3 regions of the Paenibacillus sp. FSL M7-0896 genome follow, and region 3 is predicted to be linked to each of the others. Evidence: predicted binding sites of a transcription regulator. Region 3 holds the regulator's gene; each other region holds the start of a gene.

Region 1 (3,284 bases), 2.9 Mb from region 3:
ATCCCAGAACGGCCCGATCGAATTGATCAGTATCCGTCGCTCCGTATCATTCTTGGCCAGAATCTGCGTCTCCATCCCTACACCGAAGTCGAAGCCTTCCAGGAAGAAGAACCCGACGAACAGCACCGCAATCAGCAGAAACCATAATTCATTAAGTGACATAGGTTAGCCCTCCTTGTTATACGGATCGTGGGATTCACCGTGTTCGTTATCCATAGCATAAGGACCTTTTTTGATCACTTTGACGAACAGGCCGACTAGCACTGCACCCAATATGGCATAGATCGCGGTAAAAGAAATCACCGAGAACAGTACCTGTCCGCTGGTAATATTAGGTGATACACTGTCTTCTGTAGTCATAAGTCCGAATACAGTCCATGGCTGACGCCCGATCTCTGTCATAATCCAGCCGGCCGTGTTGGCAATCGGCGGAAGCAGCAGTCCCCAGAACATGAAGCGCATGAACCAGGTATTGGGTCTGTCCATCTTTTTACGCCACATGAGGTAGATCGCGTATACCCCAAACAGTATCATCAGCGAGCCTGCAGCCACCATGATCCGGAAGCTCCAGAAGGTTGTTTTGACCGGCGGAATATAATCTCCTGGCCCATAGGCCACTTCATACTCCTGCTGCAGCTCCAGCATCCCCTTCACTTCACCGGAGAATTTACTGTAGGACAGGAAGCTCAGCAGATACGGAACCTGAACTTCATTGCTGTTGGTCTGGTTCTTCACATCGATATTGGCAAACACCGTCCAAGGTGCCGGGTCGCCGCTCTCGCCCCACAGCGCTTCGGATGCGGCCATCTTCATTGGCTGTGTCTCTACCAGATATTGAGCCTGTGCATGTCCTGCAACCGCAACGCCGAAGGAAGAGATAACCCCTACAATTGCTGCAATCTCGAATGATTTTCGGAAAAAGGCAACGTCCTGCTTCTTAAGCAATTTGTATGCACTGATCCCTGTTACCAGGAAGGCGCCTGTAGCGTAAGCGGCAAGGACTGTATGCGGAAATTCCACCAGCAGCTGGCCGTTTGTAATCAGTGCGAAGATGTCATTCATCTCAGCACGGCCATTGTTCATCTGGAAGCCGACCGGATGCTGCATGAACGAGTTAGCCAGCAGAATCCAGAATGCCGACAGCATCGTTCCGAAGGCGACCAGCCAGATGGATAACAGATGAATCCGCTTGGATACCTTATCCCAGCCGAAGATCCAGATTCCGATGAACGTGGACTCCAGGAAGAAGGCCAACAAGGCTTCAATCGCAAGCGGAGCCCCGAACACATCACCGACGAAGCGCGAATAATCCGACCAGTTCATCCCGAACTGGAACTCCTGCAAGATCCCTGTTACTACACCTACTGCGAAGTTAATCAGGAATAGCTTCCCCCAGAATTGCGCCATTCTTTTGTACTCTTCATTGCCCTTTCTTACGTACATGGTCTCCATAATGGCAATTATGAGCGCAAGTCCGATCGATACTGGCACAAAGAAATAATGAAAAATTGTCGTCGACGCAAATTGTATACGCGACAGCAGTACTGTATCCATATTTCTCCCCTTCCTTCTCCCCATTTCGTTATGTCTATTTTGTCAAATTCCCATCACTCAAAGTGTGATAATTATCACATTATACGCCCCGTTTAGGCATAAAAAACAATAAATTTGTGACAAATATCACAATTTTGCATTTAAAAGCAAAAAAAATAAGACGGTTTCACCGTCTTGAAGGTGTCCTGCATATATAGTTGTCTTGACTCATAAAGGTATTGGTCTAGGTAATGGAAATACCTTTCTTAAGCGATTTGAGATCGCCATTTGAATTAAGCAATTGCGGCAGCATCTTCATGCTACGAACCATTGGGGAATGACAGAGACGGCAGGAAGGCGCATGTTCAAATGCGAAATTATCCCTCATCCATCCATTGCAATCCTCGTTGGTACAGGCCCAAATTGCGGTATTTTCTTCCGGTACTTCCTCCAAAGGCTTTTTCCGGTAGTTCATTGCCGTTCCTCCCTTCCTTTATGTTGCAAGCAAGTGATGATAAAAAAAGACCGTCCCAACTTTCACAAGCGGGGACGGTACCTTCTATTAATTACAGTTTTACAACGTTTTCGGCTTGTGGTCCGCGGTTGCCTTGAACAACGTTGAATTCAACGCGTTGGCCTTCGTCCAAAGTTTTGAAGCCGTCGCCAGTGATTGCGCTGAAGTGAACGAATACGTCGCTTCCGCCTTCAACTTCGATGAAACCGAATCCTTTTTCTGCGTTGAACCATTTAACTGTACCTGTTTGCATGTGTGTTACCTCCACAAATTTAAATTAATATGTTCTTTTTATCTTCAGACAAAGAAAAAATTCACACATTGAGAAAGGTTGTAGCTTTGGTTGACAGCCCTTTTCAATGCGAGAATAAGGTATCAATGTAAGAACAATTTCATGTTACCACACCTTAATAACAAAGGCAAGCTGTTCTATCCTAATTCCTCCGTTTTTTCCCTTATAAGGACTACTTCCCAATGTAAGGGCTACCAGTCAGAATAAATTGTAATATTTATACCCATTGCTACCAATTACCCCATTTATTTATTCTTGAAACAGCCCCGCCCTCTTCTTTTTTTCCTGAAAAGGACGGCTTGAACTGTTTCCGTAATCGTGACTGCCTCATTATTATATACGGTCATTTCCAATTTTATTCCTCTGGCTTCTCAAGAAGCTGGACTGTGGTCTGCTTCACTTCACCATTGCGGTAGAAGGTAATCTTCAGCTTATCGCCGATCTTGGTATGATCGTACAGATATTTGCGCAGCGACAGCGTGGAGGTAATCGGCTTATCGTTGAACTTGGTAATCACATCGTTAAGCTGCAGACCCGCTTCCTTCGCCGGTCCCACAGCATCCAGAACCACAACCCCATCGGTCACTAGAGACGGAAGATTGAGCTCCTTACGCTGGTCATCGGCCAGCGGTACATAAGGATTATTCAGATCCACTGAATAGACGCCCAGGTATGACCGGGCTATCCGGCCTTTGGAGGTAAGCTCATTGGCTGTATCCACCACATGATTGGAGGGAATCGCAAAGCCCAGTCCCTCTACCCCCGTATCGGAGATCTTCATCGTATTGATACCAATCACCTTGCCGTCCAGATCCACTAGTGCGCCCCCGCTGTTGCCCTCGTTAATGGCCGCATCCGTCTGGATCACTTCCTGCTCCCAATCGTACACGCCGTCCTGGTTCAGTGACACCGGTATCGTCCGCTCTGTGTAGCTGACAATACCGG
Region 2 (3,284 bases), 3.7 Mb from region 3:
CGCCGTTGGCCATCGTGAAGAACTGGGAGCCGAAGAGGCGGTCGAACATCATCATCGCCAGCGCTACGGTAAGAACCGGGAAGGCGAAGACAATGATAACGTTGGTGATAAGTACGGACCAGGTGAACATCGGCATCTTCATCAGCGTCATGCCTGGTGCGCGCATTTTGAGAATCGTTACGATAAAGTTAACCCCGGTGATCAGCGTACCGATACCGGATATTTGCAGGGCCAGAGAGTAATAGTTGTTCCCTACGGTCGGGCTGAACTCAAGACTCGCCAGCGGGAAGTAGGCTGACCAGCCCGCATCCGGCGAGCCGCCGATGACGAAGGAAATGTTCAGCAGCATGGCGCCCATGAAGAAGAGCCAGAAGCTGACGGCGTTCAGCCGCGGGAAGGCAACGTCCCGTGCGCCGATCTGCAGCGGAATGATTACGTTCATCAGACCGATGATAAAAGGCATGGCCATGAAGAGAATCATGATCAGACCATGGGTGGTGAAGACCTCATTGTAATGCTGCGCATCGAGGAATTTCATTTCCGGCGCAGCCGTCTGCAGACGCATCATCATCGCATCTACACCGCCGCGGAACAGCATCAGCAGCGCCGCGAGGATGTACATAATCCCGATTTTTTTGTGGTCAACCGTGGTCAGCCATTCGCGCCACAGATAGCCCCATTTCTTGAAATAGGTAAGCCCTACGAGAATCCCGATGGTTGCCAGTGCAATACTGATCATGGCCCCGTATATCAAGGGTTCGCCGTGAACCTTAAATTTGTCCAAATCCATTAGGGTAGCTCCTTTCAGTGTGTTGCATTAAGCTCGTAAGAGAGCTAGTGTCCTTCATGTGTGCTTTCATCCACAGGAGAGCTTGGCAGCGGCTGATCGACTTCCGGATCAGGCTTGCTGTCGAATTCCGTTCCGCTGGACGGCTCGGGAGACGGATGAATTTCCTTGTTATCCTGATGCTCCGGATTGCCGTTGTCCATATCCATTTCCTTGCCGCCGCCGCTCATATGATCTCCGTGATTTCCCGGAGGAGGGCTGAACTCCAGATGGGTGGAGGAATACGTTTTGCGTCCGAGGTAATCCGTGGCCAGCAGGCCTTTGAATTCTTCCTCCGTCAGCTTAGGTGCAGTTTCCTTCACTTCCTTCACCCAGTCCTCGTAACCTTTGTTACTCAGAACAAGTGCTTCGAATTCCATGTGGGCGAAGCCTTTACCGCTGAAGTTAGCATTCTTTCCGATATAAGAGCCTTCCGTATCAGCGGAGAGATGAAGCGTTGTCAGCATGTCGCTCATGGCGTACTTTTGACCGGCAAGCTGTGGAATCCAAAGACTGGTAATGGTGCCGAATGAGTACATTCTGAATTCTACCGCACGATGCACCGGCATATTCACGTAGTTCACCGTCTCGATCCCTTCCTCAGGGTAGCTGAAATGCCATTTCCAGTTGGAGGAGGAAGCATAGATGACCAGCGGAGTCTGATCTTTATAATCCGCAGCCACATTCTCCACTTCGTTTGTCGTCTTGACGGTTACAACAGACAGGAAGGCTACGATAATGATCGGGATAATAATCCAGATCGCCTCAAGGACTACATTGCCTTCCTCGTGCTTTGGAATGTAACCCTCATTACTCTTCTTCGCACGGTATTTCACCAATACAAAGATGTATAGGATGTAGACAACTGCCAGAACACCAAGCATTACAATAATTGAGAGGATAATGGTGTCAGATAACGTTCTGGCAGACGGCCCCTTCGGGTTCAGAACAGCGATTGAGCTGCATCCCGGCAGGAGAAGGATCAGGCTTAGAAACAGAGCGTATAACGGTCCCTTTTTTTTCATATAGAACTCCTTCCTTCAATACTACTTTTCATTCGCCGTTCATTAACGGAAGTACATTGATCTGTATCTATAGTAAGAACTACTTACCCATAATGCAAAATACATATTTTGTATAAATATATAAAATAGACCTTAAAAATGGCGAACAAGTTAAATATGTGTGATCAAATTGTTACAACTCCCTAAGGGTATGATAAAGATCACTGTAGTGGCGCACTTTAGCTAATTTTAAGGTTGTTCAATTTTTGTTCAAAATTCCGATATTGTTATTAAATTTGTCACAATTATTCTGTGCCAAAAACCGCTGATTTAACCGTGTAACGCCTGCTGTGACAGCATTCGACGAGAATTGCGTGCTTTCTGAAAATAATGGCGAACCCTCATTTATCATTGCATAAGAGTAACAATTTCTTAGCTTGCGGTTACAATCTCTCAAATTACGTTGAAAGTATATATGATAAAGTGATAGACAAATATACATAGATTGGAGACTGCTGCTGTGCGCATCAAGAAAATTCTGCTCTTATTCATGTCTTTATTCCTAATTATGGGGCTTGTGCAGGTCCCGGCTAACGCTAAAGGTGATAGCACTATTCTTAAACTCGGAGTCAACGATAAATTAAGCAAGGTTGAAGCTGTATCCGTAAAAGGCACCTATTATGTACCGCTGCGCGCGCTTGCGGATGAGCTGAAATGGACCCTTACCGGCCTGACGGACGGGATTCACGTAGCCGGCGGGACAGGTTCGCTTACCCTGCTGAGCAAGGACGGAGGTGCGGTGCTGAAGGATGGTACTACCGTGCCTATGAGCACTTTCGTACAGGACGGCAAACTCATGGCTCCGCTGAAGCTCAGCGGTTACCTCGGGTATAGCATTTCCTATGCGGGAGATAAATATTTACTTCGTGTGAAGGACGGCTCGGCGCAGCTTACCGATGCAGCCTTCACCGATAAATATGCTGCCGAGCTGAAGCCGAAGGCTCCGGTAGCTCCAACGAATCCTGCCACTCCGGTTACACCAACTGAGCCGGGCAAGCCGGGCCGGACCGTATACCTGACCTTCGACGATGGCCCGTCAGCCACGACTGGCGACCTGCTGGACATCCTGCGTAAATACGACGTACAGGCAACCTTCTTCATGCTGGGGAACAACATGAATCAGCATCCCGCCCAGGTGAAGCGGACTGCGAAAGAAGGCCATGGCTTAGCGCTGCATGGCGTGACCCACCGCCAGGAGAAGTTCTATGCTTCGCCGGCAGCGGCGCTAGCCGAGATGTCGGGGGCCAATGCGACATTGAAGAAGCTGACGGGAGCCAGCACCACCTTGATCCGTACGCCATACGGAAGCAAGCCGTATTTCACCAAGTCCTTCCGCGATAAAGTCCTGACGCAGGGCTATCATCTCTGGGACTGGAACGTGGATTCCTATGACT
Region 3 (3,284 bases):
CTTGGCACTTGCCGAATATACGGCATGGGAGAGCAGATCGGTATGCGGCAGCAGATGAGGCTGGTCAATATCAAGTGCGATGAAGTCGGCCTTCATTCCTGCTGCAAGCCGGCCCACCCCGCTTAGGAAAATAGACTGCGCCCCATACTCCGTAGCCATCAGAAGCGCCTCAGGAGCCGGTACCGCTGTAGGATCACCGCTTACGCCCTTGTGGATCAGAGCCACCAGCCGCATCTCTTCGAACATATCCAGATTGTTGTTGCTCGCCGCACCGTCTGTCCCCAGAGAGACCTTAACCCCGGCTCTCAGCAGCTCAGGAACACGGGCTACCCCGCTGGCCAGCTTCAGGTTACTGCCGGGGTTATGCGACACGCCAACGTTATGGCGGGCCAGGATACCGATCTCTTCATCGTTCAGATGAACCCCGTGGGCAATGAGCGAAGGACGGGTGAACATCCCGAGCTTCTCCAGATGCGCGACCGGACGCAGGCCGTAGTCGGCCACGTTCTGTTCCACTTCATGGCGCGTCTCGGACATATGGGTGTGCATTGGCAAGTCCAGATCATGGGCAGCCTGCACAAACTTCATGAAAAACTCTGGAGGACAGGTGTACGGGGCGTGCGGTGAGAGCATGGTCGTAATTCTGCCGTCAGCCTTGCCGTGCCAGTTACGGGCAAAAGCAATCGCCTCAGCAAGCTTCGCTTGCTGTACCTCTTCCGGGCACAGCCCAATTACGCCGCGCATCAGCACAGCACGAATACCGGACTGCTCCGTTACTTCCGCTACCCGGTCCATATGATCATACATATCGAGGAAGGTGGTTGTGCCGCCCTTCAGCATCTCCAGCACGGACAACGAGGTTCCCCAATATACATCATCACCAGTGAATTTCTCTTCCATCGGCCACATCTTCTCCTGCAGCCAAGTCTGAAGCACCATATCGTCACCGTACCCGCGCAGCAGTGACATTGCAGTATGACCATGGGTATTTACCAGACCAGGCATGAACAGCAGACGGCTGCCGTCTACGACCTGTGCGCCATCCTCCACTACCGGCTCAGCTTCACCTATGTAAGTAATCAAATCATTCTCCAGGGTCATGTACCCGCTCAGTACCGGCTTGTCACTGCCCGGAACCAGGAAGTGCCCATTCTTGATTATCGTGATCTTACTGCTCATCTTCAGCCTCATCCTTTCCATCATGCAAATAATAGGCCAAGCTCTGCAGATCTGTGGTGAAATCTGCGGCATGAATCCGGATATTGGCAGGCGTCTTGAGAATAACCGGTGCGAAGTTCAGAATCGCTTCGATACCGGAATCCACAAGAATATCAGCTACGTTCTGGGCTTCGCTGTCAGGCACGGTAATAATCCCGATCCGGATGCCCTGCGAGCGGATGGTACTGCTTAGCTCCTCCATCGGCTGCACAACCAGCGAGTTGATCTGCTGGCCCACCTTCGGCGGGTAGGCATCGAAGATGGCAGTAATCTTCATCGTATCCTTCAAGTAAGCGTTGTAGTTAGACAAGGCATGACCGAGGTTACCGGCTCCAACCAGTGCAACATTAATTTGCTGGTCAAGCTTCAGGATATGGCGGATCTTCTCAATCAGATAAGATACATCATAGCCGATGCCTTTTCTGCCAAAATCACCAAAATAAGCCAAATCCTTACGGATCTGGGCGGGATTTAGGTCAAGCTTCTGGCCCAGCTCCTGAGAAGAGACTGTGGAGATTTCACGTTTTTGGAGATCGTTCAGGAAACGCAGGTACACTGGGAGCCTGCGCACGACGGCCTCCGATATTTTATCCGATTTCATGTATTCTCCTCCTTAAAAGTTTTGTTAGCCTACACTTCATTCCGTACAATTATAGCAACCGTGCCCCGCCGCCTGCCGGAGTGGCAGGACAGGCGGGAACGGATCTTCAGGATAATCATGACTTATTAATAATAGCAATAGCAGATGAATTAGGAAACCCCGCCGTCATCCAGCCATTCGGCAATTCTCGGGACCATCTGCTCGGTGAGCATATGCTCCATCTTGGGACCGGGGAGCGAGTACAGAAAGTACTTTCCGTAATGCGATTCAATCACTCTGGTATCGTACACAATTACGATGCCCCGGTCCTGCGCCGTGCGGACCAGCCGCCCGAAGCCCTGCTTGAAGCGGATGACAGCCTGCGGCACGGACAGCTTCATGAACGGATTCTTCTTCTGTGCCTGAAGCAGCTCTGACTTCGCTTCTGCCAGCGGGTGATTCGGCGGCTGGAACGGCAGTCTGACAATCGCCAGGCAGGTCAATGCTTCTCCAGGGATATCCACCCCTTCCCAGAAGCTGCTGGTACCCAGCAAGACCGAAGCCGGGCTGTCCTGGAAGCGGCGGATCAGCTTGCTCCGGCTGCCGCCTTCCACACCTTGTCCGAGTACCGCGATATCCTGTGAGGCAAGTGCCTCCTTCAGCGGTTCATACACCTGGCGCAGCATCTTGTAGGAGGTGAACAGCACCAGCATCCGCCCCCGTGTTGTTACAGCTGTCTCGGCAAGGGAGTGCACGAGGGTGTCCACGAAGCGGGCATCCCCAATACTCCCCTTGACGCTCGGGAAGTCCCGGGGAATGACCAGGAGAGCCTGCTCACGATACTTGAATGGCGACGGAAGCAGTGTTGTCATCAGACGCCGCTGCTCTGCAGCCTCGCCAAGACCCAGGTTATCAATCATGAACTGGAAGGATTTATCCACGGATAAGGTGGCCGAGGTCAGGATAATGCTCTTCTTCTTATCGAAGAACAGCTCCCTGAGCTGGGTGCTGACATCTACAGGAACAGCATACATTTGCAGTGACTTGCCCTTATAATTACCGCTTCCCTCCAGCCAATACACGATATTCTCATCGTTCAGACTCATGAAGAAGCGGATCTGCTCTCTAATGGATGCCAGATCCTTGAATAACCCGCCGATATCGGTCACAAGACTGTCTGAGGAGGATTGGCTGTCCGTGTCACGCATCTCACTGAGCATTTTGTCGCCCTTGCGGATGATATCGCTCAGACTGAGGTTCAGTGTATTCTCAAGGGCAGCCAGCTCCTCCCAATCCTTCGGCTTCTTGCCCGGCTGCAGGCGTGCCACCAGCTGACCTGCTTCACCGGCCCCGGCATCGCTGCGCTCAGGCAGCAGGCTGAAGAGCCGGTCGCTGAGCGCATCCCAGGACTCCTTCACCGTCAGCAGATCGGGATAGATCCGGTCGATCACGCCGCTCCATTCGGAAGCCTGCTCACTGCCCGAAG

Evidence for each region. The regulator Rex, encoded in region 3, represses fermentation and respiration genes when NADH is low (regulators of the CRP and FNR family bind a similar motif). The targets are predictions, from matches to a motif close to TTGTGAAATATTTCACAA.
Region 1: the regulator Rex is predicted to act here: its motif matches at 1,669-1,686, upstream of MKY12_RS31785 (cytochrome ubiquinol oxidase subunit I).
Region 2: the regulator Rex is predicted to act here: its motif matches at 2,118-2,135, upstream of qoxA (cytochrome aa3 quinol oxidase subunit II).

Annotation. Positions count from the first base shown of each region.
Region 1 covers NZ_CP150250.1:7,315,872-7,319,155, forward strand. The annotation lists gene cydB (cytochrome d ubiquinol oxidase subunit II) at 1-162, opposite strand, end outside; gene MKY12_RS31785 (cytochrome ubiquinol oxidase subunit I) at 166-1,554, opposite strand; gene MKY12_RS31790 (cold-shock protein) at 1,778-2,008, opposite strand; gene MKY12_RS31795 (cold-shock protein) at 2,100-2,300, opposite strand; gene MKY12_RS31800 (trypsin-like peptidase domain-containing protein) at 2,695-3,284, opposite strand, start outside.
Region 2 covers NZ_CP150250.1:765,427-768,710, forward strand. The annotation lists gene qoxB (cytochrome aa3 quinol oxidase subunit I) at 1-790, opposite strand, end outside; gene qoxA (cytochrome aa3 quinol oxidase subunit II) at 835-1,851, opposite strand; gene MKY12_RS03175 (polysaccharide deacetylase family protein) at 2,351-3,284, shown strand, end outside.
Region 3 covers NZ_CP150250.1:4,425,408-4,428,691, forward strand. The annotation lists gene MKY12_RS19090 (amidohydrolase) at 1-1,179, opposite strand, end outside; gene MKY12_RS19095 (redox-sensing transcriptional repressor Rex) at 1,169-1,819, opposite strand; gene dinG (ATP-dependent DNA helicase DinG) at 1,969-3,284, opposite strand, start outside.